One region of the Ruegeria sp. HKCCD7559 genome, then DNA from elsewhere that is predicted to be linked to it. Evidence: riboswitches for the same ligand, from Rfam matches in the RefSeq annotation. Region 1 holds a riboswitch; each other region holds the start of a gene.
The links. A riboswitch is a leader RNA that binds a small molecule or an ion and turns the genes downstream of it on or off. The one in region 1 is predicted to bind cobalamin.
Positions count from the first base shown of each region.

Region 2: linked by a shared signal. The riboswitch ahead of GS605_RS07935 (DUF1636 domain-containing protein) and the one ahead of GS605_RS09260 (DUF1636 domain-containing protein) in region 1 are both predicted to bind cobalamin.
Region 3: linked by a shared signal. The riboswitch ahead of GS605_RS20495 (DUF4198 domain-containing protein) and the one ahead of GS605_RS09260 (DUF1636 domain-containing protein) in region 1 are both predicted to bind cobalamin.
Region 4: linked by a shared signal. The riboswitch ahead of GS605_RS17030 (aromatic ring-hydroxylating dioxygenase subunit alpha) and the one ahead of GS605_RS09260 (DUF1636 domain-containing protein) in region 1 are both predicted to bind cobalamin.

Region 1 is NZ_WVQU01000002.1:232,795-239,960, forward strand. Features, by position in the region: partial or broken gene GS605_RS21035 (GH1 family beta-glucosidase) at 1-1,215, shown strand, start outside; gene GS605_RS21040 (ROK family protein) at 1,192-2,250, shown strand; gene GS605_RS09250 (carbohydrate kinase) at 2,282-3,208, shown strand; gene GS605_RS09255 (D-lyxose/D-mannose family sugar isomerase) at 3,225-3,890, shown strand; cobalamin riboswitch at 3,990-4,187, shown strand; gene GS605_RS09260 (DUF1636 domain-containing protein) at 4,285-4,641, shown strand; gene GS605_RS09265 (ABC transporter ATP-binding protein) at 4,638-5,411, shown strand; gene GS605_RS09270 (ABC transporter substrate-binding protein) at 5,428-6,378, shown strand; gene GS605_RS09275 (iron ABC transporter permease) at 6,380-7,166, shown strand, end outside.
Region 2 is NZ_WVQU01000001.1:1,591,210-1,598,375, reverse strand. Features, by position in the region: gene GS605_RS07955 (precorrin-8X methylmutase) at 1-287, opposite strand, end outside; gene GS605_RS07950 (cobalamin biosynthesis protein CobG) at 287-1,408, opposite strand; gene cobN (cobaltochelatase subunit CobN) at 1,405-4,698, opposite strand; gene cobW (cobalamin biosynthesis protein CobW) at 4,702-5,757, opposite strand; gene GS605_RS07935 (DUF1636 domain-containing protein) at 5,759-6,130, opposite strand; cobalamin riboswitch at 6,222-6,429, opposite strand; gene GS605_RS07930 (SLC13 family permease) at 6,657-7,166, opposite strand, start outside.
Region 3 is NZ_WVQU01000015.1:11,963-19,128, reverse strand. Features, by position in the region: gene GS605_RS20515 (ATP-binding cassette domain-containing protein) at 1-234, opposite strand, end outside; gene GS605_RS20510 (ABC transporter permease) at 234-1,307, opposite strand; gene GS605_RS20505 (sugar ABC transporter substrate-binding protein) at 1,416-2,435, opposite strand; gene GS605_RS20500 (ROK family transcriptional regulator) at 2,688-3,812, shown strand; cobalamin riboswitch at 3,934-4,134, shown strand; gene GS605_RS20495 (DUF4198 domain-containing protein) at 4,266-5,051, shown strand; gene cbiM (cobalt transporter CbiM) at 5,058-5,669, shown strand; gene GS605_RS20485 (cobalt ABC transporter permease) at 5,666-6,241, shown strand; gene cbiQ (cobalt ECF transporter T component CbiQ) at 6,241-7,020, shown strand; gene GS605_RS20475 (energy-coupling factor ABC transporter ATP-binding protein) at 7,017-7,166, shown strand, end outside.
Region 4 is NZ_WVQU01000007.1:153,312-160,477, reverse strand. Features, by position in the region: gene mobC (plasmid mobilization relaxosome protein MobC) at 1-250, opposite strand, end outside; gene GS605_RS17040 (helix-turn-helix domain-containing protein) at 369-1,220, opposite strand; gene GS605_RS17035 (hybrid-cluster NAD(P)-dependent oxidoreductase) at 1,831-2,913, opposite strand; gene GS605_RS17030 (aromatic ring-hydroxylating dioxygenase subunit alpha) at 2,919-4,172, opposite strand; cobalamin riboswitch at 4,254-4,458, opposite strand; partial or broken gene GS605_RS17025 (IS5/IS1182 family transposase) at 4,532-4,684, shown strand; gene GS605_RS17020 (hypothetical protein) at 4,986-5,210, shown strand; gene GS605_RS17015 (DUF3833 family protein) at 5,240-5,782, opposite strand; gene GS605_RS17010 (DUF3833 domain-containing protein) at 5,779-6,396, opposite strand; gene GS605_RS17005 (MFS transporter) at 6,393-7,166, opposite strand, start outside.

The DNA of each region.
Region 1 (7,166 bases):
GGGGCGGGGCGAACTCATTGGGATACCTTTGCGGCGTCGCCAGGCAACGTGGTGCGCGGGGAAAACGGAGACGTCGCATGCGATCACCTGAACCGGTTCGAGCAGGATTTCGATCTGGTGCGCGAGGCCGGGTTTGACTGTTATCGTTTTTCAACCAGCTGGGCACGCGTACTGCCCGACGGGCGTGGTCAGGTCAATCAGGCAGGGTTGGATTATTATGACCGATTGGCGGACGCCCTGCTGGAGCGCGGTATCCGCCCCTGTGTGACGCTTTATCATTGGGAATTGCCGTCAGCGCTTGCGGATCAGGGGGGATGGTGCAATCGCGACGTCGCGGATTGGTTCGCGGATTATACACAGGTCATCATGGGTCGGATCGGAGACCGGATGTTCAGTGCCGCGCCGATCAACGAACCCTGGTGCGTCAGTTGGCTGAGCCATTTTGAAGGCCACCATGCGCCCGGTCTGCGCGATATCCGCGCCGCGGCCCGGGCGATGCATCACGTTTTGTTGGCCCACGGGCGGGCCATTCAGACCATGCGCAGTCTTGGGATGAGCAATCTGGGTGCCGTGTTCAACCTCGAATGGTCCGAGCCCGCGGATGACAGCGCAGATGCGCGGCTTGCGGCAGATCGCTACGATGCGATCTACAACCGGTTCTTCCTTGGCGGTGTTTTCAACAAGGAATATCCCCAAATAGCCCTGGAGGGGTTGGAGCCGCACTTGCCCAAGGGCTGGCAGAACGACTTTGAAACCATCGGCACACAAGTCGATTGGTGCGGGTTGAACTACTATACCCGAAAGTTGATAGCCCCGGCGGACACCGCTTGGCCCAGCCTGCAAGAGGTTCCCGGACCGTTACCCAAAACGCAGATGGGATGGGAAATCGATCCCTCTGCCCTAACCCGCTTTCTTGTCAGAGCAAGGAAAGACTATACGGGCGCCCTGCCAATCTATATCACCGAAAACGGTATGGCGAGTGAGGAGCGCGTGCAGGACGATGATCGTATCGATTATCTCGACAAGCACCTTGCGGCCGTACTGGACGCTTTGGCACAAGGTGTTCCGGTGAATGGCTATTTTGTCTGGTCGCTGCTGGACAATTATGAATGGGCCTTCGGGTACGAGAAGAGGTTTGGACTGGTGGACGTGGATTTCGAAACACTTGCGAGAACGCCCAAAGCGTCTTTCATGGCGCTGAAATCCGCCCTGTCCGGGGGTCAGAGTGTCTCTCGGCCGTTAGCGCAACCATTCGGTGCCGTGCATGAGCATTGGAACCTGGTTGCGGATATCGGCGGTACGAACACACGTCTGGGCGTTGTTACGAACGGAGAATTGGCAGATCTTCGGAAACACCCGACGGGGACATTGGAAGATCTGCTCGAGGCGTTCCATGACCTCAGGGACGAGATCGGAACCAACCCACAGGCCGTCGTAGCAGCCGGAGCCGGGCCGGTCAGGGACGGAACGATTCAGTTGACCAACGCGAACCTGGATCTTTCGGAAACCGAGCTGACGAAAGCAACAGGAGCAGAGCGCACTTTTGTCATAAATGATTTCACCGCTGCGGCGTGGTCAGTGGCCGAGGTGACTCGGTCGGATGTTGCGGTCTTGCAGGGTCAGGAGGCGCCGCCCGCAGGCACACGGCTGGTTGTAGGGCCCGGAACCGGGCTTGGCGTTGGTGCTTTGCTTTTTTCCGAAGGCAGGTATCACACGGTCTCCGGCGAAGGCGGGCACGTGGGCCTGTACCCGCGCCATCGCGACGAAGTTGATATCTTTGAGGCGGCACGTCGCATCGCACCGGGCTGTTTCTTTGGCGACAGCCTGGCGCTGGAAGCAGAAATGTTCCTGAGCGGAACCGGCCTGCCGATCCTGTATCAGGCGGTTGAATTGGCAGCCGGTCAGGCGCGGTCTCAGGCGCGCTCTGCAAAGGAAATTCTGAACGATGCCCGCAACGGTACCGATCTGGTCGCCGAAAAAGCCGCGCAGATTTTTACCACCCATCTGGGTGCTTTGATGGGTGATCTGGCGGTCACCTTGATGCCAGAGGGAGGCGTTTTCCTCGTCGGCGGCGTTGCCGAGAAAAACCGCTGGCTATTCAGCGACAACTTCAAGGATGCGTTCAACGGCGGCGGCCGCTTCAGCGACTTGCGCCGCTCCCTGAACCTTTACGTGTCTGAACAGGCAGAGTTCGGGATCATCGGCGCAAACAACTTCTGCAAGAACGCGCTGAGACAGCAACCAGACTGACCGAATTCTCTGTACCAAGAAGGACCAAGACATGATCCTGTGCTGTGGTGAAGCGCTGATAGATATGATTTCAGAACCGACCGCGTCGGGCGCAATTGGTTTTGTGCCACATACTGGTGGTGCAGTTCTGAACACAGCCGTCGCGATGGGACGTCTGGGTGTTCCGGTTGGGATGCTGACAGGTTTGTCATCGGACATGTTCGGCCAGCAACTGATCGATGCGCTGAAAGCGAGCCATGTGGACACGACACATGTCATCATCTCGGACCGCCCTACCACGCTTGCCTTTGTGCAGCTCTCGGATGGACACGCGTCTTACAGCTTTGTTGATGAAAACACCGCAGGCCGGATGTTGCTGCCCGAGGACATGCCCGATCAGCTTCCCGCTGTCTCTGCCCTGTATCTCGGCGGAATCAGCCTTGCGTGTGAACCTTGCGCAGATGCATATGCCGCCCTTCTGGACCGCCACGGTTCCGACCGTGCGGTGATGCTGGACCCGAATATTCGCCCGGATTTCATCAAGGATCAAACCCGGTTTCGGACGCGTTTGAACCGCATGATCTCGCGTGCGGATATCGTCAAGGTTTCAGACGAGGACCTGGACTGGATCATTCCGGGCGCTGAATCCGAAGCCGCAAAGGCGTCTGTGCTGTTGCAGGCGGGTCCTTCCGTTGTCATCGTCACGCGCGGCAGTGACGGGGCGCACGGTTACTTGGCGGATGGTTCCGAAGTTTCGGTTCCTGTGAAGCCCGTTGAAGTGGTCGATACGATCGGCGCAGGTGACACGTTCAACGCCGGCGTTCTGACCGAGCTCAGCCGCGCAGGGCATCTGACCAAGTCAGGTCTGCGCGGATTGACGGTTGAAAGCCTGCAAGCAGCCATGGAACTGGGCGCTGACGTGGCGGCCGTGACCGTTTCCCGAGCCGGGGCAGAACCCCCCTGGGCGCACGAACTTTGATCTGTGGGACGGCATGATGAAACGATCCGAAATCAACCGTATCAAGACCCGGGCACAGGCGTTCATTCAGTCCTTCGGTGCCGTGTTGCCACCCTTTGCGGATTGGTCGCCCGAGAAAATGCGCAGCCCTCTGGCCGAAACGATCCGCAGCCGCGGGCTGGGATGGGACATTACCGATTACGCCCAGGGCCGTTTTGATGAACTTGGACTGTTTCTATTCACTTTGCGCAATGGTGAGGCGAAGGATCTGAAATCCGGGCGCGGGATGCTCTATGCGGAAAAACTGTTGATCTCGAAAGAAAATCAGCTTTCTCCGATGCACCGGCATATCATCAAGGCAGAAGACATCATCAACCGGGGCGGCGGCGATCTCGTTCTGGAAATCCATGCGTCGGATCCAAACGGTGGCGTCGACCGCGACAACCCGGTGACGGTCCCAAGCGATGCCTGCCCTGTAACCTTGCAACCCGAAGAGCACTTGCGGCTGAAGCCGGGGCAAAGCGTAACTCTGATGCCCGGCATCTGGCACGCTTTCTGGGCTGAGCGCGGCGATTGCCTTATTGGCGAGGTATCGACCGTGAATGACGACCGAACGGACAATGTGTTTGAAAAGCCAATCCCACGGTTTTCAAAGGTCGAGGAAGATACCGAACCGGATTTTCTTCTTGTATCAGACTATTGACACCGTTCGGTCCGGGCTGGCGCAGCAGGATCGCTGGCTCAACCGTTGCAATTCCGTCCACCACCCTTTCGCCTGCCGCTTGACAAGTCAGGCGTAGCCGGACTAGCTGAGCGGGATGGTTCCGTTAGGGATGAAAATGGGAACACGGTGCGGCGCTGGAATGTGCCAAGTCCGTGACTGCCCCCGCAACTGTAAGCGGTGAGCGACGCCACTTCACCACTGACCCAAAAGGGTTGGGAAGGTCGGCCGAGCAACGACCCGCAAGTCAGGAGACCTGCCATCACACTATGAACCAACCCGAGGCGGGGCGTCTCGGAAGGAGGCTTGATGGCGCGTTTGCGTAATATCCGGGTATGTGCCCTCTGTCTGCATCTGGCAAACGACGGAGAAGGCAATGACCTGCTATTCTGATCACTACGTTCTGATCTGTTCAACATGTCAGGGGACGATGTCTGCCGAAGCCGCACAAGACGCGCTGGATGCCCGGTTGCCTGACGGTTTTGAAACCCGAATGGTGGCCTGCATGGCAGGTTGTGAACGGGCCATGACCGTCGGATTTCAGGCCCCGGGCAAAGCGCAGTACCTGTTTGGCGATATCACGACATCCCGCGATCTGTCTGCCTTGGTCGAATTTGCGATCCAGTTCGGCGACAGCGACGACGGCTGGACCAGTGCCTCGGACCGCCCCCCTGCCCTTTTCGCAAAGACCTTATCGCGAATTCCCGCGTTGCCTTTCGGGGGGTCATCATGAGTTTTCTGATTGCAGAGAATTTGGAATACTACGCGCTCAATGGCGACATCCTGTTGCAGGATGTGTCCTTTCGTCTGGAAGAAGGATCAATTCTGGCAATCGCCGGGCCGAACGGCGCCGGCAAAACCACTCTGCTGAAACTGCTGTGCGGGATTGAACGGATTGCGTTGGGCGATGTTTGGATAGAAGGACAAAGCCTTCGGACCCTGTCCGCCCGCCAACGTGCCCGCTCCATTGCTGTGGTCGGGCAGCAGGAAATGCCCGACGGGCGGATGCGCCTGCAAGACTACGTTGCGCTGGGGCAAATCCCGATTCAGGGCGAACGTTCGGTGGCTCAGCACAGGGCTGATCTTGAACGGGTGCTGACGACGACCGAGCTGTTGCATTTTGCCAACAAAACTATGGGTCAACTGTCCGGCGGAGAACGTCAGCGCGCACATATCGCGCGCGCGCTGGCACAGAACCCGTCCTTGCTGTTTCTGGACGAGCCAACCAACCATCTGGACCCCGATGCCAAGGGGCACATGCTGTCTCTGGTCGCTGATCTGGGGGTAACGGTCGTCATGATCGTCCATGATCTGGTCATGATCCCGGAATTCGCCACCCATGTGGCGTTGATGAAAGCCACGCGCCTGACGGGGTTCGGGCCTGTTGGCGAAGTTCTGACCCCAGACCGGGTAAGTGAGACATTCGGCGTGGATTATCTGTGCTTTCAGCACGAAGGCCGCATGATCCCCGCACTGGACATCCGAAAACGGAAATTGTCATAATAACAGGAGCTTACATATGATGCAGAAACTCTGGCCGGTGGTTGTCTTCGCTGGCTTGGCAGGTGGCGTGGCAGCGGAAGCCGTCACCGTGGACAATTGCGGCGAACCGCTGGTTTTTGACTCGGCGCCGGAACGTCTGGTCGTGCATGATATGAACATGGCGGATATGGCCTTTGCACTCGGCCTTCAGGACGAGATCGTGGGACTTACCGGGATTTCGGGCTGGTACAAAACCAGCCCTGACTTTGATGCTCAGCGCGGCGACATCCCAGAGCTTGCCCCCAAATACCCGACGATTGAAAACCTTGTGGCCGTCGAACCTGATCTGTTTTTTGCCGGTTGGTACTATGGCATGAAACCCGGCGGAGATGTCACGCCCGACACGCTGGAACCCTTTGGTATCAAGACCATGATCCTGACCGAAAGCTGCGTGCATCTGGACGAGGATCGCCCCGAAGCCAGCATGAACCTGTTGTTTGATGACGTTCTGCGCCTGGGCAAGGTCATGCAGGTCGAAGACAAGGCCGAGGCGCTGGTTGCCGGCTGGAAGGACAAGTTGTCCGCCATTCAAGCAAAAACAGCCGATCTGGAAAAGCCGCGGGTATTCCTGTTGGACGGACCGGCCGATGCTCCGTTTACCGCCGGCAAGTTCGCCATTCCCGATGCGATGATCGCAGCCGCTGGCGGTGAGAACGTAACTCATGATCTGGATACCAGCTGGGGCCGCACGTCGTGGGAAGCTGTGGCAGCGGCTAACCCGGAATTTCTGGTGCTGCTCGACTATCAGTCCGGCAACGGCGCAGAGGACACTTTCCAGTTCCTCAAGGATCACCCGGTGATGTCACAAACGGACGCGGTAAAGAACGAGCGCTGGATTGGCCTGCGTTACGAAGAGCTGACTCCCGGCCCGGCAAATATCGAGGCGATCGAGAAGATGGCACAGGCGATGCACCCGGAGACCAACTGATATGGTCCAATTGGGCCGTTTGATAGTGCTGGGGGCGGTTGTTCTGACCGCCCTTTTGCTGTTGTCGATCGTCTATGGGACCACCCCAATCCCCGTGCGCGAAGTCTTTTCGGCAATCGGCCTCGGAACCGGTATGGTGGAAGGAGACATGTCGCCCTTGCACCGGATCGTCTTCGACCTTCGCCTGCCCCGCGCCCTGTTTGCCGCCGTGATTGGTGCGGGGCTGGGCGTCGTTGGTGTCGTTCTGCAAACAACGACGCGAAACGATCTGGCAGATCCGTTTCTGTTCGGTCTGTCCTCGGGTGCTGCTGCCGGCGCCGTTCTGGTGATCACCGTCACAGGGGATGTCCTGGGAATCTGGACGTTGCCGCTGGCAGCATTTTGCGGTGGCCTGATCGCGTCCGGCATTGTTCTGGCGCTGGTTCAGGGCTTGCGTACGAGCGCACCCGAAAAACTGATCCTGGCTGGCCTGGCGGTGTCCTTTCTGTTTTCCGCAATCACCAACTACCTTATTTTCTCTGGCGACAATCGCGCGGCTCATTCGGTGATATTCTGGATGCTTGGCGGCCTGGGACTGGCAAGATGGGAAACATTCCCGCTTGTCCTGATCGGACTGGGCCTGATCCTGAGCTATTCACTTTATCGCAGTCGGTGGCTTGACGCGCTGCTGACCGGGGATTTCACAGCCTCGTCACTGGGTATTCCCGTTCAAGGTCTGCGGTTCAGCATGTTTTTCGTTGCCGCTTTGGCGACGGCCAGTTTCGTTTCAGTTGCCGGTGTCATCGGCT
Region 2 (7,166 bases), on a different contig from region 1:
ATCACCTGGTTGTCGGCGGGCAGGCGAAAACGGGTGACACCTTCGCTGACCATGCGCGCATCACACAGGATCGGTGCGCCATTTTCCAAAGCAGTGCGGGCCGTCTGCACGAAGCCGGGCGAGAAATGCACGAACTCTTCCAGTCCGACCATACCCGCGGCGTGGATCATGCGAACGGCAACCTGCTCTTCATCGGCATCAAACCGGGCCAGATCAGCCTCTGACCGGATGGTGGCAAAGCTTTCCTTGTAGATCGCCGCGCCATCGGTTTCGTATGTATAGGGCATCAGGTGAAGTCCATAGTCATGAGTGTTTCCGGGTCGAGCCCGCGTTGGCTGGGCTCATCCCCCGCGCGGCCCTGTTTGACAAGATCAAATCGTCCGTTTGCGCCCACCAATGTGATGTCGGCAGGACCCATGCGAGCGCATCCCTTGCTACAGCCTGAAACATGCAGGCGTCCGGCCACCCGCGACGCCAACGCCCGGGCGATGTCGCGCGTCTTGGTCTGCGCCTGCGGGCAGAACGGCGCGCCGGGGCAGGCGTCGGTGGTCATCAACGGATCGGTTCCATTTTCGACAAAGGCCGGGGCAGGTATCGCCGCCCCGCCTTCCAGCAGGATCAGCCGCCACGGGGTGACGCGCAGGGCGCAAGCGCCGCTGTCCTCGATCAGGTCATACAGCTTGCGCGCAGGCAGCGACCCAAAAGCCGCGCCGTAAAGGGCACCCAGTTCACAGGGGCCCGGTTGAAGCTTTGCGCCAACAGAACCGGGCGCACATCCTTGCCATTCCTGCGGCAGGGCGACGATGACGCGCGCCATGCGGCGTGTCTCGGGCGTGTAGGTTTCGGCAAACCACATCGCCAGCGCGATCACGTGGTCAATGGCGTCGGTCTCGGTCACGCTCCGCCCGGTTTCGCAGCCATCGGCGCGCAGGATCAGGCCGCCTGCACTGGTTTCCAGACGAATATCAGCCGAATCCGACGCCAGCAGACGTTCGGGGCCCGTGTCGATTGCAAAACCGAACTTTGCCGGCAGGGCCGGCAGCTCCGCAAGCCGGTCAATCAGTTCATGGGTCAGCCGAGCAGTCAAATCGCCCGCCTGATAGAGCGGTGTAACCAGAATATTGCGGCGTATTTCGATACCGGGTTCCGCATCCAGCAGGTTCAGCGCGGCAAGCTCTTTGAGCAGAGGCTGATGGTCTTCCTCTTCCACGCCCCGCAATTGCAGATTGGCGCGATTGGTCAAATCGATCGAGCCGTTGCCAAAGCGGTCAGCCAGATTGCACAGTCCCAGTGCCTGATCGGCGTCCAGACGCGCCAGCCGGGGCCTGACCCTGACGACCAGACCGTCACCGGACATCATCGGACGATGGGCGCCCGGGCACCAGCCCTGAACGATCGGTGCACTCATCTCAATCCCTCCAGATCAGCCCTGATAGAGTTCCGGCGCGTGTTCCAAAGCCCGGCCTCAAGCAGCGCGCGAAACCGGTCCTGCATGGCCTGACGCGCCTTGGGATTGGCCTCTTGCAGGAACGCGTCGACCTCTTCGTTGCCCAGAGTGGCATCGTGGTAGAGGTCAAAAAGATGTGGTGCGACCGTGCCAGACAGATGCGCGAAAGAAGCCATATGATCCAGCGTTGCCGCGATTTCGGCCGCCCCCCGGAAACCATGGCGTTGCATTCCGGCGATCCAGCCGGGGTTGGCGGCACGGGCGTGGACGACTCGGCTGATTTCTTCACGCAAAGTTCGGGCACGCGGGTTTTCGGGGTTGGTGTTGTCCAGATGGTACAGCTGCGCGGTTCCGCCGGCGATCTTCTTGGCGGCGGCAAAGCCTGCCTCGTGCGTGGCATAATCGTTGGCCAGAAGAAGATCGGTTTCGGTCAGGTCCTGCAAGTGGACAAAGCTGTCCGCATTTGCAACGCGTTGGGTGATGCCGTCCTTGTCCTGCGAGATGTGTTCGCCTTCCAATGCAAAAGAGCTGGCCTCTAGCCACGCTTCACCGGCCTGCGCACGGGCCTCGTCGGTATACACTTCGGAAAGTTCGGTCATATTGACGCCGTAACTTCCGGGCGCAGGTCCATAGACCCGCGCTGCCGGCGCCTGCCCGGCATAGGGGTTCCAATCCGTCGCTTCATCGCGCGCGGCCAATGCGCGAACCGCTTGGCCAAACAAAGCGGACAGCGTCGGGAAAACATCCCGGAACAGGCCCGAGACCCGCAGGGTCACGTCCAGGCGCGGGCGGCTCAGGTCGGTGATCGGCAGAACCTCGATGCCGGAAACCCTCTCGGACCCTTTGTCCCACACGGGTTTGACGCCCAGCAGGTGCAAGGCCATGGCGAATTCCTCGCCCGCCGTGCGCATGGTGGCTGACCCCCACAGATCGATGATCAGCCCCTTCGGGTAATCGCCTTCTTCCTGAAGATGGCGCCGCACCAGTTCCTCGGCCAGTTTCACACCCTGAGCATAGGCCGCACGGGTCGGAACCGACCGCGGATCGGTGGTGTAAAGGTTCCGCCCGGTGGGCAGAACATCTGACCGGCCACGATAGGGGGACCCCGAAGGCCCGGCATCAATCCGCTTGCCTTCGAGCGTTTTAATCAACGCGTCGCGTTCGGCGTGGGCCGAAGGGGCCGGATCGAAACTGCCCGTCACCTCGGGCACGCGCCCAAAGATGTGCAGCCCGTCGCCAAACTGGCTTTCCTTGATGTCACAGACAAAGCGGTCGATGCGGGTGATAGCCTCGGCGGTGCAGGTAGCCTGATCGAGGCCGAGATCGCTTTCCAGCCCTATCGCCTGCGCCTCATCACGGATATCTTCCTGCAAGCGGTCGCGGCGTTTGGGGTCAAGCCCGTCGGCGTTCGAAAACTCATCCAGCAGCGATTCAAGCCGCACCATCCGATCCGGCGTGCCACTTTCCTTCATCGGGGGCGGGATGTGGCCCAGCGTGACGGCTCCGATCCGGCGCTTGGCTTGCGCGGCCTCGCCCGGGTCGTTCACGATGAACGGGTAGATTACAGGCAGATCGCCGATCAGCGCCTCGGGCCAGCAATCAGCAGACAAGGCGACCGATTTTCCGGGCAACCATTCCAGCGTTCCATGCGCGCCGATATGGATCAGCGCATCGGCACCCAACCCTTTGCGCAGCCACAGATAGAAGGCGACATAACCGTGGCGTGGGGTGCGCAAGAGGTCATGATAGTCGTCATCCCGCAGCTCGGGCGTGCCGCGTTCGGGTTGCAGCGCGACCAGCGCCTTGCCGCGCCGAAGCGCGGTGAAATGGAAGGCCCCATCGGCACAGGCCGGATCATCTTCGGGCGCGCCCCAAACGGTGTGCAGATCAGCGCGCAGGGTCTCGGGCAATTCCGCAAGCGCATCCTGATAATCCCCAAGCGACCACGAAATCCGTGCGTCCAGAAGAGTGTCGGCAATCGGCTCGCCAGTCGCGATGTCATAGCCTTCTTCGTCAAGATCGGACAGCATCGCCTGGGCCGAGGCCAGCGCGTCGAGGCCAACCGCATGGGCCATCTGCCAGTCTTTGCCGGGATAGGTGGACAGGACCAACGCAGGAATCTGATCTGCCTTGGGTTTGTCGTTCAGTGCAAGCCAGCCCGATACACGGTCGATGATCGCTTCGATCCGGTCCGGTTCGGGACGGTGTGCAAAGCGCGCGTATTCCAGATGCGGATCGCGTTTTCCGGGTTCCTTGAAAGACGCAACTCCTGCTGAGATCCGTCCATCCACCTCGGGCAGTACCACATGCATGGCAAGATCGGCCGGGGACAAACCGCGTTCCGCCTCGGCCCAGGCTTTGCGGCGCGAGGTGGCGAGAGCGACCTGAAACACCGGCACGCCTGCAGCGTCCAGAGGCGACGTTCCCGACGCGCCTTTTCCCGAAAACGAAGTGGCGTTGATAATGGCAGATGGGTTCAGCGCAACAACCTGTTCCCGCAACCATTCGGCGGCTACAGGCGCCTTGAGAGACGGGGCAAACAGGCCCACCGCCGCGTATCCACGGGCGCGCAGGCTGCGGATCAGGGCTGCGATCGGGGCGGTGTCTGCCGAGGTCAGGTAAGCGCGGTAAAAGGTGACGAGGATTCGTTTGGTCTTGCCTTCGAATGCGGTTTCCACCGGGATTACGCCGCGATCCGGACACCACACGCCACATTCGGGCAAGGTCTTGGCGCCCATCACCGGACCGGCATAAAGCCCCGCCGCCAAAGCCATCTGCGCCAGCGCGGCCTGTGCCGCGACCTCGCCGCCGGTATCGCACAGATGCGCCAGACGCCGCAGGGTCGAGACCGGCAGGGTGGAATAGTCATCCAGCCGCGTGTCCGCGCGCCCGTCGGCGGGCAGCACCGCCAGTGCGATGCCCTTGGCCTGCGCCAGCGCCAGAACCTGCTGCAACCCATAAGCCCAGTAGGGCACCCCGCCGATCAGACGGATCAGAATGCCCTTGGCGCCTTGAAGCGTCTGTTCGACATAGGTATCGACCGACAGCGGGTGTTTCAGAGCCGTCAAATTCGCCAGCCGCAGGGTCGGCATTCGCCCTTCCGGTCCGCCACCACGATGCCAGCCCGCCGCGAAAGCGCCTAGGTCGCTGTCCGAAAAGGACAGCACCACCAGGTCCGCTGGGCTCTGGCCCAGATCGGTTGGGGTCTCGGTTTCCTCGAGCCCGTGGCTTTCGCGAAAGACGACGTGCATGGCTTACTCGGCGGCCTCACGCACACCCACGAGGATTTCGCGGATTTCCGCCTCTTTGATATCGTCATGCTCGGCGATGACGACCAGACGCGAACGGCGTTCTTCACCGGGTTCCCACGGGCGGTCATACTGGTGACGCACGCGGGCACCCACTGCCTGGACCAGCAGGCGCATGGGTTTGCCCTGAACGGCGGCATACCCTTTGACGCGCAGGATGTTCAGTTCATTGGCCAGGCGTTCGATATTGGCGACCAGTTGGGCCGGATCGGTCTGCTCGGGCAGCTCGACGATGATGCTTTCGAAATCGTCATGCTCGTGATCGTGATGGCCGTCGTGATGCGAGGGTCGGGCGTCCATGTCATCTTCGGCGGCGGCTTCCAGACCCAGCACAACGCGCACGTCCACGGCACCTTCGGCCACTTCGACGACGGGTAGGGGGCGCGGCGCCTCGGCGGCGATGATCTCGCGCGCTTTGGCCACGCCTTCGGGGCCGGCGAGGTCGGGCTTGGTCAGCAGGATGATGTCAGCGCACGAGATCTGATCCTCGAACACCTCGGACAGGGGCGTTTCGTGGTCGATCGAGTCATCGGCCATGCGCTGCGCATCCACTGCTTCGACATTGGGCGCGAAGCGGCCTGCGGCCACGGCCTCGGCATCGGCCAGGGCGATCACGCCGTCGACGGTGATCTTCGAGCGGATGTCAGGCCAGTCGAATGCCTTGAGCAGCGGTTTCGGCAGGGCCAGACCGCTGGTTTCGATCAGGATGTGATCCGGGCGTGGCTCCAACGCCATCAGGGCCTCGATGGTGGGAATGAAATCATCTGCCACGGTGCAGCAGATGCAGCCATTGGCCAGTTCCATGATGTTTTCCGCCGGGCAATCAGGAATGGCGCAGGATTTCAGGATGTCCCCATCGACGCCTACATCGCCGAACTCGTTGACCACGACAGCAAGGCGCTTGCCCTGTGGGTTCTGCATCAGGTGACGCACCAAAGTGGTCTTGCCCGAGCCCAGAAAGCCGGTGATTACTGTGACGGGGAGTTTTTCGAGGTTCGACATGTCAGGCTCCAATGGGGGGAATGCGCGAGGCACAGTTCTTGCGAAAATGTTCGGGGCGTTCGCGCCATTTCACCAAACCATCTTCGGTGGCCAGATACTTGGTCGCGCCGTCGACGATGACGTCGACATGATCTGTTTCGTTCAGGTTTTCATACACGAAGGTCCAGCGGCCCGGCCCGCGCAACACGATCGAACAGCCTTGATCACAGTTTGACAGGCATTCAACGGCTTTCAGGGTGACACCGTCGGGCAGGTCCGCCTGTTCCAGAGCCTTGTGTAACAAAGCGCCCGGGCGTTGCGTGTCATCTTCCACAGGCAGGCCGCGACGGCAGGTGGTACAGACCAGCAACTCGACTGGTGCGGTATCGGTCATGTCTCTCATCCCCCCAAATCCTCTTCGCGGGGGACGGGGTTTCATGCGGGCCACGAATGGTCATGGACCCGACACCGGAACACCCCGCCCGGTTTCAACTTCGGTTGTTGGCAGGTCTCCCGGCTTGCGGATGCCAGAGGCGGGCCTCTGTCGGATGTCCCGCCTTCCCGGCTTTCGGGCCAGTGGCATTGGGCATCCTCTCCGTTCACGGTCGCGGGGGCGGCTGCGTTTGGCGGCAAGACCGTTGACGCATTCCCTTTTCATCGGCTGTCACCGACACCAACGAAAGGGACATGCGGCACCGCTGGCCTGCTTGTCAAGCGAGTCGCGCGCAACAATGATGCAGAGGCATGGAAAGCGACCTGTGGGCGTCGATGGGCGGCATGGCGTGCCGGGACCCAGCCTGAGATGGGCCGGGCGACGAACAGTATGTTAGCAAGGGGCGTAGACTATGGTGAACGGGTGCCTTGACTGAACCTGTCCCGATGATGGGAAAAGACCACCGAACACCGCGGATCCTCTTGCGCTAATAGATGACGTTTATCATGAGCAGCGAGACGACTAGAAACAGCGCTGTCATTATTCCGCCGGAGCGGACGAAATCCATCACCTTGTATCCGGCCGGACCCATGATCAACGCGTTTACCTGATGGGTTGGGATGATGAAGCTGTTCGAGGTCGATATGGCGACCGTCAGGGCAAAGACGGCCGGGTTTCCACCCGCCGCCACCGCAATCGATACCGCCAGAGGCACCAGCAGAACTGTGGCCCCCACATTGGACATGACCAAGGAAAAGGCCGTCGCCAGAATGGCGATGCCGGTTTGCAGCGACCAGAGCGGCCAGCCGTCCAGAATTATCATGATCTGCTGGGCGATCCACGCGGCCGTGCCTGTGTTCTGCACGGCTTGTCCCAAAGGTATGAGGCAGGCGAGCAGGAATACGGTGTTCCATCCGACCGCGCGGTACGCCTCGTCCACGCTGAGCACACGGGACAGCATCATGCCCACCGCGCCGGTAAGAAGACAGAGTGAAAG
Region 3 (7,166 bases), on a different contig from region 1:
TTCGCGCGCGTCGATCGGGGAATGAAAATTTACTTTCCGACCTTCCAGCCAGACTTCGCCTTCATCCGGCATCACCGCGCCGGACACCGCCTTGATCAGTGTAGACTTGCCTGCCCCGTTGTCACCGATCACGGCCAGAATCTCGCCCGGCATCAAATCGAAATCGCACTGATCCAGCGCCGTCACCTTGCCGTAGCGCTTCACAAGGTTCCGTCCTTTGAGAATAGGTTCCATCAGGCTGCCACCTTTCTGATCCACTGGTCGACCGCGACCGCCGCGATGATAAGGATGCCGATCAACAGAAACGTCCATTGCGCGTCAGCGCCCAGCAACCGAAGCCCAAGCGTAAAGACGCCCACGATCAGGGCACCGAACAGCGACCCCAGAATAGACCCGCGGCCACCGAAAAGGGATATGCCCCCGATCACAACCGCCGTTATGCTTTCTATATTGGCCAACTGGCCTGATGTCGGAGACACCGATCCGATCCGGCCGATCAAAGCCCAGCCCGCAAAGGCACAGATCAGCCCGGACAACATGTAAACGGACATAAGCGTTCGGTGCACATTGACACCTGACAACTCGGCAGCTTCCGGGTCATCTCCGACCGCGTAAACATGCCTGCCCCACGCGGTATGGCGCAGGGCGTAGGAAAGCCCGAGGATCAGCACCAGCATGAAGATCACGCCGACGGTGAATACCGCCCCGCCCACGTTGAACTTGGCCCCGAAAAGTTGCAGAATCGCGGCGTTTTCTTCGATCTCCTGTGACCGGATGGTTTCGTTCTGAGAATAGAGGAAGTTCGCCGCAAGAACGATTTGCCACATGCCAAGCGTCACGATGAACGGCGGCAGTTTGATGCGGCTGACCAGATATCCGTTCACCGCGCCGATTGCGGTTCCAACGAAAAGGCCGCAAACGATTGCGACCGTTGGTGGCAGCCCATATCGGAAGGTGAACTGTCCCATGACAACCGACGACATCACCATGATTGCTCCGACGCTCAGATCGATACCGGCGGTCAGGATGACGAGGCTTTGCGCCGCCGCCACGATCCCGACGATCTGAACCTGTTGCAGGATCAGGGTCAGCGCGAATGGCGAGAAGAACTTGGAGCCCAGCAAAGCCCCGAAAATGACGATGGCAGCCACTAGAACGATCAGCGGCACCAGAGAGGGGTTCACATGCAAAAAATGTTGAACCGTTCCGACAAACCCGCGGTGGTGATCGTCAAATTCAGCAATCTGTTCCGGGCTGCCTTTTGCAGCGGCTTCGAAGTCGTCTGATCGTCGTGAAGTATCGGACATAAAGGTTCCCCCAAAGCGTCAGGTTACTGACGACTTTAGCAAGTTTTCGGGCGAATGGGTGGTTTGAAAAGCGGAAGGCCGCCCTCTGCGGCCCTCCGGGTGGTCAGGTTAACCCCAGCAGAGGTCCATGCCTTCTTTGACCGAGATCGACTCGACGCCTTCGGCAGGCTTGTCCGTTACAAGCGCTACGCCGGTGTCAAAGAAATCCTTGCCAGGCGTGTTTTCAGGCTTCACGCCTTCGTCCGCCCATTTCTTGACGGCCTCAACACCCAGCGACGCCATCAACAGCGGGTATTGCTGCGACGTCGCGCCGATAACACCATCGGCAACGTTTTGGACACCCGGGCAGCCTCCGTCCACGGAAACGATGAGCACGTCATTTTCGCGCCCGATGGCTTTCAGCGCCTCGTAGGCACCTGCCGCGGCAGGTTCGTTGATGGTGTGAACAACGTTGATCGTGGGATCTTTGGCCAGAAGGTTTTCCATCGCGCGGCGACCACCTTCTTCGTTGCCGGCAGTGACATCACTTCCGACCAGTCGTGGGTCATCTTCATCACCGATTACGTTCGGGTCCGCCAGATCGACACCAAAGCCTTGCAGGAAACCCTGATTGCGCAGCACATCCACTGTCGGCTGACTGACGGCAAGATCCAGTGTCGCGATCTTGGCGTCGTTGGCCGCGTCGCCCAGCGTGGCTTTGGCCCATTGTCCAATCAGCAGCCCAGCAAGGAAATTGTCCGTGGCAAAGGTTGCGTCAGCCGAGTCAATGGGTTCCAGCGGCGTGTCCAGAGCGATAACCAGAACACCTGCATCCCGCGCCTGATTCACGGCCGGAACGATGGATGAAGTGTCCGAGGCCGTCAGCAGAATGCCCTTGGCGCCGTCCAGAATGCAGGTCTCAATGGCTTGCACCTGCGTTTCATGGTCACCGTCAACTTTGCCCGCAAAGGCTTTGAGAGTCATTCCCAGCTCTTCCGCCTTCGCTGTCGCACCTTCCTTCATTTTGACAAAGAACGGGTTGGTGTCCGTCTTGGTGATCAGACAAACGGTTTCGCCTTCCGCCATTGCACTGCCAGCCATAGCAGTAACCCCGAGCGCAGCAGCACCCGCAAGTCTTGCAAGTTTCATCGATTATCCTCCCAGTTTTTCCTGTGCCGTACAGGGCACGAGGGCGATCAGGCAAAAACCCTGATCTCATAAGAAACAATCACAAGATTCGAAATTTGAGTCAATAAATAAATCACTCTTATTTATTATTGACAGGGCGGGCGGGCTTTCTCATTCTTCAGCAGGAAAGGGGTGGACGTGCCGGAAAATTCATCTCGGAAAAATTCGATTGGCCTGCACGGGTCAGAGGTGCGCGGAACCAATCAAAGCGGGATGCGGGCCCGGAACGAACGGCTGGTGTTGTCGCTTGTCCGGCGTCATCAGGCTCTTGCTAAGTCCGAGATTGCGCGCATGACCGGACTGTCGGCGCAAACCGTTTCCGTCATCATGCGGCTGCTTGAGAAGGACGGTTTGCTTTTGCGCGGTGAGCCGGTCCGCGGGAAAGTCGGGCAACCTTCCGTTCCCATGCGCCTCAACCCGGATGGTGCGTTTTTCTTTGGGCTCAAGGTCGGGCGCCGCAGTACCGAGCTGGTATTGACTGACTTTGTCGGAAATGTGCGGCAACGCGAGCGGCGAACCTATGACTATCCAACGCCAAAAGCCACTTTGGAGTTTTCTATACAGAGTCTGGGGAAAATGATGTCATCCATGTCGCCCGAGGCCAAAGGCAGGATTGCGGGTCTTGGAATTGCCATGCCGTTCTACCTGTGGGACTGGGCCCAGACCCTTCAGGTTCCTCAGGAAGAAATGGACCCGTGGCGCGTATCAGACCTGAAGGCTGACCTGGCTCGTCGCCTCGATATGCCGGTTTTTCTGCAAAATGACGCCACTGCGGCTTGTGGGGCGGAATTGGTATTCGGTCCGGCCGATGGACCAAGGGATTTCCTGTACTTCTATATCGGGTTTTTTATTGGCGGCGGTGTGGTTCTCAATGGTGCGATCTTTTCCGGGCGTGGAAACTCGGGCGCAATCGGCCCCCTGCCTGTACCGGATGGTGCGGGTGGTGTCAGACCGCTTATCGACGTGGCCAGCCTGTATGTTCTCGAGCGTGCAATCACCACAGCAGGGGTAACGTCGCATTCCATTTGGGAAACGACCCAGCGTTGGGATGTGCCAAAAATTCAACTGGAAAACTGGTTGAAACGGACGGCAAGCGGGATTGCTTATGCGATTGTCTCATCCTGTAGCCTGATAGATTTCGAATGCGTGAAGATTGACGGCTGGATGCCGCAGGACATCAAGGCGCGTTTGGTTGAAATGGTCGAAGACAAACTGTCCGAGCTGAACCTGACCGGTCTCGAGCACCCCGTGGTGCTGGCAGGGACCGTGGGCCCGGATGCACGCTCACTGGGCGCGGCAAGCCTGCCATTGTCGGAAAGGTATCTTTCAGAAGCTTAGATGTGAAATCACCCTGTTGCCTTGGATATTTCACAAACCGGTTCACTCTCGCAAACTGCCGAGCTCATAATTTTCGATGGCCGTAACACATTTTCGTTGACGGAAGGCTGAGTTGTCTGGCAAGCCGCTCGGCATGTCCGGTTCCGGGGCTTGCTCTGGAATCAATAGGGAATGCGGTGCGGGCTCAGGCCCAATTCCGCAACTGCACCCGCAACTGTAAGCGGCGAGCAGGGCTGAAACGCCACTGGGGTTTGCCCCGGGAAGGCCAGTCCAACGCTTTGACCCGCAAGTCAGGATACCTGCCGGACATGTGTCCTCATAAGGGGCACTCCTAATCGGCGACGGGATGTGCGTCGTACCAGGATGCCTGAAAGGGTGATTTGGCGTTGAATGTCCCGTAGTCAAAACGAATTTCGCGCCGGGATTGGCGCGACGGGACAAGGACGACTGTTCATGAAAACGCTGCTCAGCGCAGCCGTTGCCGCGGTGGCTCTTCCCGCCATCGCAGATGCGCATTTTCTTTTGGAATACACTACCGATACCATGATCCAGAAACCGGGCGATGTGCCGGTCAAGCTGATTTTCTGGCATCCGTTCGAGAACGGCCACGTCATGGATCTTGAAAAGCCGCAGGAATTCTATGTGATCCACAACGGTGAAAAGACCGATTTGCTGGACACGTTGGAACCTATCCGGTTCACCGGCGGGGAAAACGAGGGCGTGGCGTTCAAAGGCAGTGTCCCGGTCAAACGGTCGGGCGACTATGTGCTGGTGACGGTTCCTCAGCCTTATTACGAGGAATCCGAAGACATCTATATCCAACAGCTCACCAAAGCCTTCCTGAACCGCAACGAATTGCCGACCGACTGGATGAATCCCGTAGGTTTGCCGACCGAGATTATCCCGCTGAACAAGCCGACCAACATCATCGCGGGTTCGACTTTCACGGGCCGTGTGCTGGCTGATGGTCAGCCGGTTGCGGGGGTCGAAATCGAGATCGAGTACATGGCCGCCGAGCCCGACATGGAAAGTTCGGCCGCTTCTACACCGAAAGTCTCTCCGATGCCGGGTGGTGCGGTGGTCGCCATATCTGACGACAACGGGTATTTCTCGTTCGGCGTTCCAAATGCCGGTTACTGGGGTTTCGCAGCACTTGGTTCCGGTCCGGCAACCGAACATGAGGGCAAAGAACTCAGCCAGGATGCGGTCATCTGGATTCGCTCCTGGGATCTGGAGTAACCCAAGATGCACATCGTCGACGGAGCCCTTTCCAACCCGGTTGTAATTGGCGGCGCCATAGCCGCCGCGGGCGGGATCGCCATGGGTCTCAGGTCTCTGGATCTTGATCGCATCCCCACTGCGGGCGTGCTGTCAGCCAGTTTCTTCGTGGCATCGTTGATCCACGTACCCATTGGTCCGTCGTCGGTCCATCTGATCCTCAACGGCATGGCCGGGCTGCTGCTTGGTTGGGTCGCATTCCCGGCTTTGTTCGTCGGGCTTTTGCTACAGGCGGTCTTTTTCGGCTTTGGCGGGTTGACGGTGTTGGGGATCAACACCGTCAACATCGCCTTTCCAGCTGTGGTGGCCGGAATGTTGTTCGGTCGTCTGATCGCGCGTGGAACGCCTTTGCAAGGTGCGATTTGGGGGGGCGTCGGCGGCGCATTTGCCATTGCGGCGACAACCGGCATGGTCGCGTTTTCCCTGGCGCTGTCGGGGGATGAATTTCTGCCTGCCGCCAGGCTTGTTTTCCTCGCCCATATTCCTGTCATGGCCATTGAGGCGATTTTGACCGGGTTCGCCGTGTTGTTGGCACGCAAGGTCAAGCCCGAGCTGTTTATAAGGGAAGCAGCCACATGAAGCATCTGGTTGTCATATTGGCCGTGTGCTGCGCACCTGTGCCTGCCCTGGCGCACAAGGTCATAGCCGGCGTTTTCGAGTCGGAAGACGTCATCGAGGGCGAAATCGGCTTTTCCAACGGCGACATGGCAAGCGGCACCGAGGTCATTGTCACCGGCCCGGATGGGGCCGAGCTGGGTCGATCGGTCACGGATGCAGACGGTTTCTTTGTCTACACGCCGACCTCGGCCGTGGCGCTTACCTTCTTTGCCGACCTTGGCGCCGGGCATGTGGCCGAAGTCACGATGCCTGCCGAAGATGTCGCGCGGATCATGGGCGTTGCTGTGGCAGAAAACGGTGACTCATCTTCGGCTGCTGTGACGCAGGCCAGCGGTTCGGCGACGTCTCTCAGCGCCGAAGAACAGCAGGTTATCGCCAAGGCCATACGTGACGAATTGCGCCCGCTCAGGCGCGAGATTGCGGCCTATCGCGAACAGAACGACCTGCAAACCATCCTTGGCGGGATCGGGTACATCGTTGGTCTGTTTGGTCTGGGTTTTTACATGGCGGCCCGCCGCAAGCTGGCGTCCTGATGGCACACGTTCTGGGGCACAAGGAAAAAACACTGTCCGAAGCCGGTGACGGGCCAGAAGGTCTGATCAGCCTGCTGGATCCCCGGATGCGGATCGTCATGGCAGTTGTTTTTGCAGTCGTGACCGTGGCGGTGTCATCCCTCGGCGCGCTTTGCGCGGCGCTGACAGTGTCGCTTTCGCTTCTGATAGTTTCACGTCTGCCGCGGCGAAAGACGTTGAAGCGAATGGCCATGATGGATGGGTTCATCCTGTTCATGCTGGTCCTGTTGCCCTTTTCCATGCCCGGGGATCCGATGTTCACGCTTTGGGGATTCCCCGCAAGCTGGCAGGGATTTTGGAAAGCGGTCGAGATTGCCTTGACCGCCAATGCCGTGATCCTGTCCCTGATGGTTTTGGTCGGGACGATGGAGCCGGTCACACTGGGCCACGCCCTGCATCGTCTGCGGTGCCCGGAAAAGCTGGTTTACCTGCTGATGTTCACGATCCGTTATATCGAGGTCTTGCGCGAAGAATACCTGCGGCTGCGGGCCGCCATGAAGGTACGTGGTTTTCGGCCAGCAACAAACTGGCACACATATCGCAGCTTTGGCTACCTTGTGGGTATGATGCTTGTGCGCGCGATCGAAAGATCGGAACGCATCCTGGCCGCGATGAAGTGCCGCGGGTTTTCCGGGCGTATGCCGTTGCTTCAGGAATTTGCCCTGACCCGCGCGGACATTGTGTTTGCGGCTGGTTTCAGCGGTCTCTGCCTGGGTCTGATCATTCTGGAATTCGCATGACACTGATCGCGCTTGAAGACATCTGTTTTTCCTACCCCGGCCAGCCACCCGTTCTGGACGGGGCAAGCCTGAGCCTGAGCGCGGGGCAGCGCCTGTCCCTGACAGGCCCGAACGGAGCGGGGAAATCGACGCTCCTGCGCATTTTG
Region 4 (7,166 bases), on a different contig from region 1:
CGAGGTCGGTGCGGCCCACCAGCGTCGCGCGGTTCAGCCAGCGGGCGATCTGGTTGAGGTTGCCGCCGATGCGCCCGACCGCCAGCACCAGCGCAGGGTCAACGCGTGGCACGGGCTTGCGGCGGCGCGACTCGGTCAGGCCAAGCGCCTCACGCAGGAGCGTTGCGGCAGGCAGGCCTGCGGCCTCGGCCTTGGCGCGCAGCTCGGCCTTCTCGGACGCAGTACAGCGGAAGACGAAGGTCTCGGTCAACGGCTCTTTGGCGGGGGCTTTGCCCGCGCCGGTGGGGTTCGAAGGGGAGGCTTGCCGCCCCTCGCAAGGTCCCGTGTCACCAGCGCCAGCGTATGACATGGGTCGCCTTGCTGTTTCCTCAGACTGCATGGCGTTTCTCCCGCTTGGTCGGGGCAACATCCCGCGGAAGACGCGATGCGCGCTGCATCTGGCGCGGTGAAAAGGACGCGGTGCGGGGTGCAGAGGGCGCGTCGAATGCGCTAACCTGCGCTTGGTGGATGACGTCTCGCAGAAGACGCAACTGCGCCTGCCAATCCGCGCTGCCAACCGGGGCCGGTGTCCGCGCCGGAAGCCAGAAGCCCAGGTGATGCTCGTGCGGTGACAGGGGCAGGCTACGTTCCAGCGTGGTCATCCCTTCCCGGGCCAACCGCGCGTCCCAGTCCCGGACAAAACAGATGCCCCTCGCGACAAACACCAGGTCCGGGCGCGTTCCGTCGGATTGCCCTTCATCGGGCAAATCCGGCGCGGACGCGCGTCCGTTTTCTTTTCTAAGTTTTTGTTCTCTATTCGGGGGGCGATCCTGTCCCCCTTTGCCGGACAGGTCTGTCCCGCTTTGCGAACAGGAGTGTCCCCCTTTGGCTCGGCTAAGCGGGACAACTTTGTCCCCCTCTCTGCGGCGCTCGGTGGCTCGTTTCAAGGCCGCTTCGGTCGGGCGATAGCGCGAGGATTTCCCCTTGTTGGTCCCGCGCTCCACGGTCATGTAGCCCGCCGCCTCGACCTTGTTCAGCGCGCGTTTGACCGACTTGGCGTGCTTGCCGATGGCCGCGCCTATGGTCTCAAAAGACGGGCGGCTCTCACCAGTTTCGTGGTCGGCATGCGCCAGCGCCAGGTAGAGCGCGACGCGCAGGGCATTGTCGTCCAGCTCGTGGTCCGTGACCATCTCCAGAAGGTATTGCAGCTTGATCTTGCAGAAGGGCAGAAGCTCAGACATCGGCCCCTCCCACGATTGCGATCAAGGGCGCGATCTGGTATTCGTGCTGAGCAAACTTTTCGATTTGGCCGTTGACGCGGGTGCCAGCCCAGTCAGCGGCCTTTCGGTTTCTGGGGCGTCTGATCCGGTTCGCCAGAAGCTCGAAAAGCCCAATCAAATCAAGGGGTGGGGTTTTCCGGTTCGCCAGCGCAAGCCGTTGATTTCCCTTACTCCGCACAGTCCTGCACGGCTCACCACTTTTTTCCATGGACTATGATCTTGGCTTACAGCGAACTGCTTGTGTTTGGCCCAGCTGTGAACGACGGTCGAAGCCACGGGCTTGATCGAGGTGCCGGACACGCTTTGTGCCATCCAACACGACCTCGGCGGAACAAATCTCGAATTCGGCCAGCATGGTATCAAGCGGGATGCGATGGAAGAGGTCCACGCCTCGCACATGTCGAAACCCAGAGCAGACGGGCAGCTGGTTCTGCGTGAAGATGACAAAGTTCTGAAAGTGCCGGACATCCGGCGACCCAATCTGGCCCGGATTCTGCAACGGGCAGAAAAACGCGCCGAAAGCCGCAGCGGGTGTCAGCCACGCTGCGGCTTTGATCGGGATGCGAAGCGCCTAAACCTCGACTTCGACCTTGCCGATCGGGTTCGAGCAGCAGGCCAGAATGTACCCCGCGTCGATGTCGTCTTCCGAGATCCCTCCGTTGTGGACCATGTGGACCTCGCCAGCGGTTTTCTTGACCTTGCAGGTACCGCACACGCCGAAGGTACAGCCTGACGGAATGTTCAGGCCAACCGAGCGGGCGGCGGCAAGCACCGTGTCGGTCTCGGCAACCTTGGCCGTCACGCCCGAGGTCGCGAACAGGATTTCGGCGCTGCTGTCGTCGTCCAGAACAACGTCATCCAACTCGGGCTGATCCGCCTCGGTTTCCACCGGCGCGCCGAAGCTTTCCTGATAATAGTTGTCCATATCAAAACCAAGACCGGCCAGCGCGTCGCGCACCGCTTGCATGAAGGGCTCGGGACCGCAGCAATAGACTTCGCGCTCAAGGTAATCCGGCGCCATCAGGCCCAGCATCAATTGGTTGAACTGCCCCTGATATCCCGTCCATGGGCGGTAGCGGTCCGGCTCTTCCACCACGAACTTCAGGTCCAAACCATCTGTGCGGCTGGCCATCTGTTCCAAGCGCTGGCGGAAGATGATCTCGGATGGCCGCTTGGCGCAGTTGATGAAGACAACGTCCAGATCGCGGCCTTCGTCCCACATGCAGGTGGTCATTGACATCATCGGTGTGATGCCTGAGCCAGCCGAGATAAACAGGAACTTGCGCGCATCGCTCAGTGCGTTGGTGAACAGGCCCGCAGGCCCAATGGCCTTGAGCCGCATGCCGGGTTGAAGATTGTCCAGCATCCAGCGCGTGCCGATACTGTCGGGTTGCGCTTTGGCGGTGATGGTGATCGACCGCGGCCGCGATGGCGACGATGAGATCGTGTAGGTGCGATACACGACTCCCCCGGGCTGGCCGGGCGCCGGAATCTCGAGCGTCAGGAACTGACCGGGGTGATAGGCGAACTGCGCCCCAGAGGGGGCCCGGAACGAAAAGCTGGCGGTGTTCGGCATCTCGGGCACGACCGAGACACATTCCAGCATCTCTCCATCCTGCCAAACGGCTGATGAAAGCGTGTTCAGATCTTTCATCAGACTTACTCCGCCGCCATGTAGTCAGGGGTCAGGCGGGCCGACACTGTGCTGCAATACCAATCCACGAATTGCAGTACGCCGGATTCCTGAATGGCTGAATACGGGCCGGGCACATAGGCCGGGCTGTTGATGCCCTGCTGGTTGTCCTCGACCACCTGACGGTCTTCGTCATTCGTGGCGACCCAGACTTCGGTCAGGCGTTTCACGTCGTAGTCAACGCCTTCAACCGCATCCTTGTTGACCAGCCATTTGGTCGTGACCTCGGTCTCTGTCGGGCTGATCGGCGTAACACGGAAAACAATCGAGTGATCGGCAAGAAAGTGGTTCCACGTGGTCGGATAGTGGAACTTCAAAAGCGATCCCGCATCCGCAAAGGGCGACCGGCCCAACCAGCGGCGCACGGCGGATTTCCCGTCCATCGTATAGCTCTCGGCGCCTTCTTTCAGCGGCATCCGCGCCAGACGGAATTGGCCGTCCTCGTGCAGATAGAACTGCGATGGCATACCCGCTGACTGGCACCTGTCGAAATGGGCTTGCATATAGGCTGGGGTTTCACCGCCTTCGATCCCCGTCACGCCCGGATCATCAGGGAAGGTCCGGCACAGCGCAGGGTGGTTGCCGCCGCAGTGATAGCACTCGCGATTGTTTTCCCAGACCAGTTTCCAGTTGCCGTTCTCGATGATCGAGCTTTCGAATGCGACCTTGGCATTCGCAAGATCATGCGGCTCAAGATACGGGCGCGCGATATTGGCAAACGTGTCAAAATCCGGGGCGACATCCGCCAGACAGATATAGACCAACCCGGCAAGCTCGCGGCAATGAACCGTCTTCAAACCATGCTGTCTGGGATCAAACTCCGGCCCCATGTCGCGGGCCCACAGCAAAGAGCCGTCAAGCTCGTAGGTCCATTGGTGATACGGGCAAACCAGCTTCGGCGCGTTGCCTTTTGCTGCCTTGCATATGATCGAGCCGCGATGGCGGCAGGTGTTGTGAAACGCCCGGATCTGGTTGTCGGCGCCGCGCACGATGATCACGCGATAGGCACCCACGTTGTACGTTACATAGTCGCCGGCTTTCACCAGTTCACAGGCCGGAATGGCAAAGAGCCATTCGCGATAGTGGATGGTTTCCAGGTCGGTCTGAAAGATCTCGGGGTCGGTGTAAAAGGCCCGTTCCAGAGCATAGCCCGGGATTCGACGCGCCAACAGGTTTTGGACATTGTTCACTTCTGGCTCTCCTGCCGCGCCCCGCGGCATTGCTTGGGCAGATGACAGGGAGGAACCGTCCGGAGGCGCGCGAGGACCACGTCCGAAACCCGTGCCCCCACCGCCACCCGCGGTTTGACATATCTGCAAGGCTGGTTTCCGGACTTGAAAGGGGCTTGCACCCGGTTGCGACACCTTCCCGGGATCCTCGTCCCAGTGGTTGATTGTCGAACCTGACCTTCCTTACCGTTGCGGGGGCAGCGCCGGAATTCCACCGGCTTCCCAATTCTCCGCGGTCTGAGAATCAAACAGCGGCACCTCACGATGGCAGCCTACTTTCTACCTGCTTGGGCGCTGAAATGCTTGCGACATTTCCGGTTTCAAAACAGACATGGAAATTTTCCGGCTGAGTGGACGGCGCCGGGATCACGGTCCTTGGCACAGGGGCATGGCAAGCCCGCCAGCACGGCGTTCTGCAGGGGCCAGTGGGCTTTGCGATGGATGCGGCCACGTCTGACATCCGCGCCGTCAAATTGTCCCCCAGCCGTGACAGCGAAGGCCCGGCTGCTCTGCTCAGAAACGAAACGCTGCACGTCGCCTGAGCATGGCTGGAAAAGAGAGAGTCAGGCCAAGTGAAGGAGGTTTGCAGCAAACCCTTTTGGGTGAAGTTGATCCGTTTGGGATAGTGCTGGCTTGCCATGAGGCAGGTGAAGAAGGCGAATATCCGTCATGCGAGAGTTGTCAGTCCATCCTGTCAACGGACGGTAGAAAACCTCATTTTGTCCATAAAAAATTGTCTTTTTCGGGAAAAACCATTACGTTTTCCGAAAATGGTGGAAAACACCGGAGGCAGTAAGAGAGCAGATGCCAAAACCGAAAACAGGTGTTTTGCGGACAACAGTTCCTTCGCGCCTCATGGGAAAACGGGATGGTCTGTTTTTCCTCTGGGGGCAGATAGAACGCGCGCGCTTGAAGGTCGAGGGCGGCGAACGCGCCGAGGGCGCAGCCTCGGACGGGCCAAGGGCAAACACGGCCGGTGAGGTCAAGGGATCGACGACAGCATTGGTGGACGAGTTTATTTTCTACTGACTTTTGTGATGAAACCGGGCCTGACGGCCCTATTTCTTCTCGAAGAACAGGATGACTTCACCCAGACGGACGCCATAGCGTGAGACATACGCGCGGTTCAGCAGGCGGTCGTCATCCAGCAGCCACATCCAGTCGTCGAATTTGACACGCATGGTCCCGTCCTTGATCGGCAGGTCGATCTTGTATTTCCAGTTGAACGTATCCCCGCGTTCAATCCCGCTGGCGGTGCCCAGCACGCCAGGCGCCGTACCGGTCCACGTATCCTCTCCGGTTTTGGTCAATGTCCAGATGCGTTGTTCCGTCGCGCCATCGTCGTAGACGAAGTCTTCGACCAGGGTCAGGGTTTCGCCGTCCCATGTTCCGTCGATATCAACCGTGAATCTGCGGGGGATATTTCCCAGAACATCCTGAAACTGACCGTAGGCCACTGTTTTACCCTCAAAAAACTCTTCCAGGTTCAACTGCCGGTCCGACAGAAACGTTTTTGGAACCTTCGGTTTGCTGGAGCAGGCCGCCAGAAGTGCAAGGCTTGCGATGGCAATGCAGGCGATGAAAGAGCGAAAGGTGATCATTGCAACGGCTTCCCTTCCAAAGTCGCGTCATACCCGTTTGACCCACTTGGATGCATAGGTTTCGATCTGGGGCTTGGACGCATTGTGGCGATCAGTTCCGCGACCTTGACGCCAAACTTGCGCATCTCGGACCGATTCATGATGACGCCGGTTTCTGTCAGGTACATCCAATCGGTGACATCCAGTGTGTGTCCACCAGCGTCATCTGGCAGAATGATACGATAGGTCAGTTTTACCGTGGACCCCGAGATGATGCCCCGACCTTCGCCCACGATGTCATCCGCCATTGCCGTGAATGTGTTGCCAGTTCCCAGCGTCAGGTACCATTTGCGGGTCATCTGTTTTCCGTTGGAATAGGTGAAGTACTCGGTCAGCGTGCCCGAGTTGCCTTGCCATTCGCCGGACATGCGCGCGACAAAGCTGTTCGACATTTTGCCGTTGGGGCCATAGATCAGGCCTTCGGACAAGATCTCTCCGTTCAGGTGTTTTTTCAGCGAAAAATTTGGCCCGGTGCCACTGTAATCGGACGGCGATTGCGCGCGAAAGCTCAGCAGCCTTGCACGGATGAAGACGGCGGTCAGAAGGACCAGAAGGATAATGCTGAAAGCGTTCATTTGCTTGTGACCTCGGTGGGCAGGGTCAACACCATCCCGAACGCTCCGACTTTCAGGATGCAGGGCAGCACCGCATATGCAAGATTGAGTGTATCCAGAGCCTGTGCTGAATTGGTTTGACCGGGGGTGAAACCGCTGCGTTCCAGCAGCGGCAGAGTGAAAAAGGCAGCCAGGGCGAGGCCCAGTTTGCCAGCGAAGGACCAGATGCCAAACGCGGCTGATGCGTTCAGCCCGGCTCGGGTAAGGACGATCGAGAACATGGCCGGCAATACGACCATATCCGCGCCCAGCGCCGCGCCCGAGGCGAGACAGATCATTGCAAAACCCGCAAGATTTCCTGCACTCAGTGTGGCAGCGCCGATAAAGCCGGCAATCGAGAGCGGCATGGCGATGATCAGAGTCTGTTTCGGGCCAATTCTGTTGCTGAGCTTTGCCCAGAGCGGGACGCTCGCGCCTGCGCTCAGGAAGAACAGGATCAACAAAGGACCCGCCTTGCCCGGCAGTTGCAGCCGGTCTTCCACAAAAAATAGAAACAGGGTGGAGGTTATGGCAACCGGGAGGCTGTTGACCAAAGCCAGCGCAAGTAGGCGCAAGCCACCGGCCTGACCCAGACCTGCAAAGGACAGGCCTGATCCGGTGATCGGCTTGCGTCGCCAGATCGGGATCGTCAGTATCAAGGTCAGAACGGACAGCAGCCCCAGGAACGCGCCGAATGCGGGGTAGCCTTGGGAGTGTGCCCCGAAAGCAACCAACAGGGCCGGAGCGCTGGC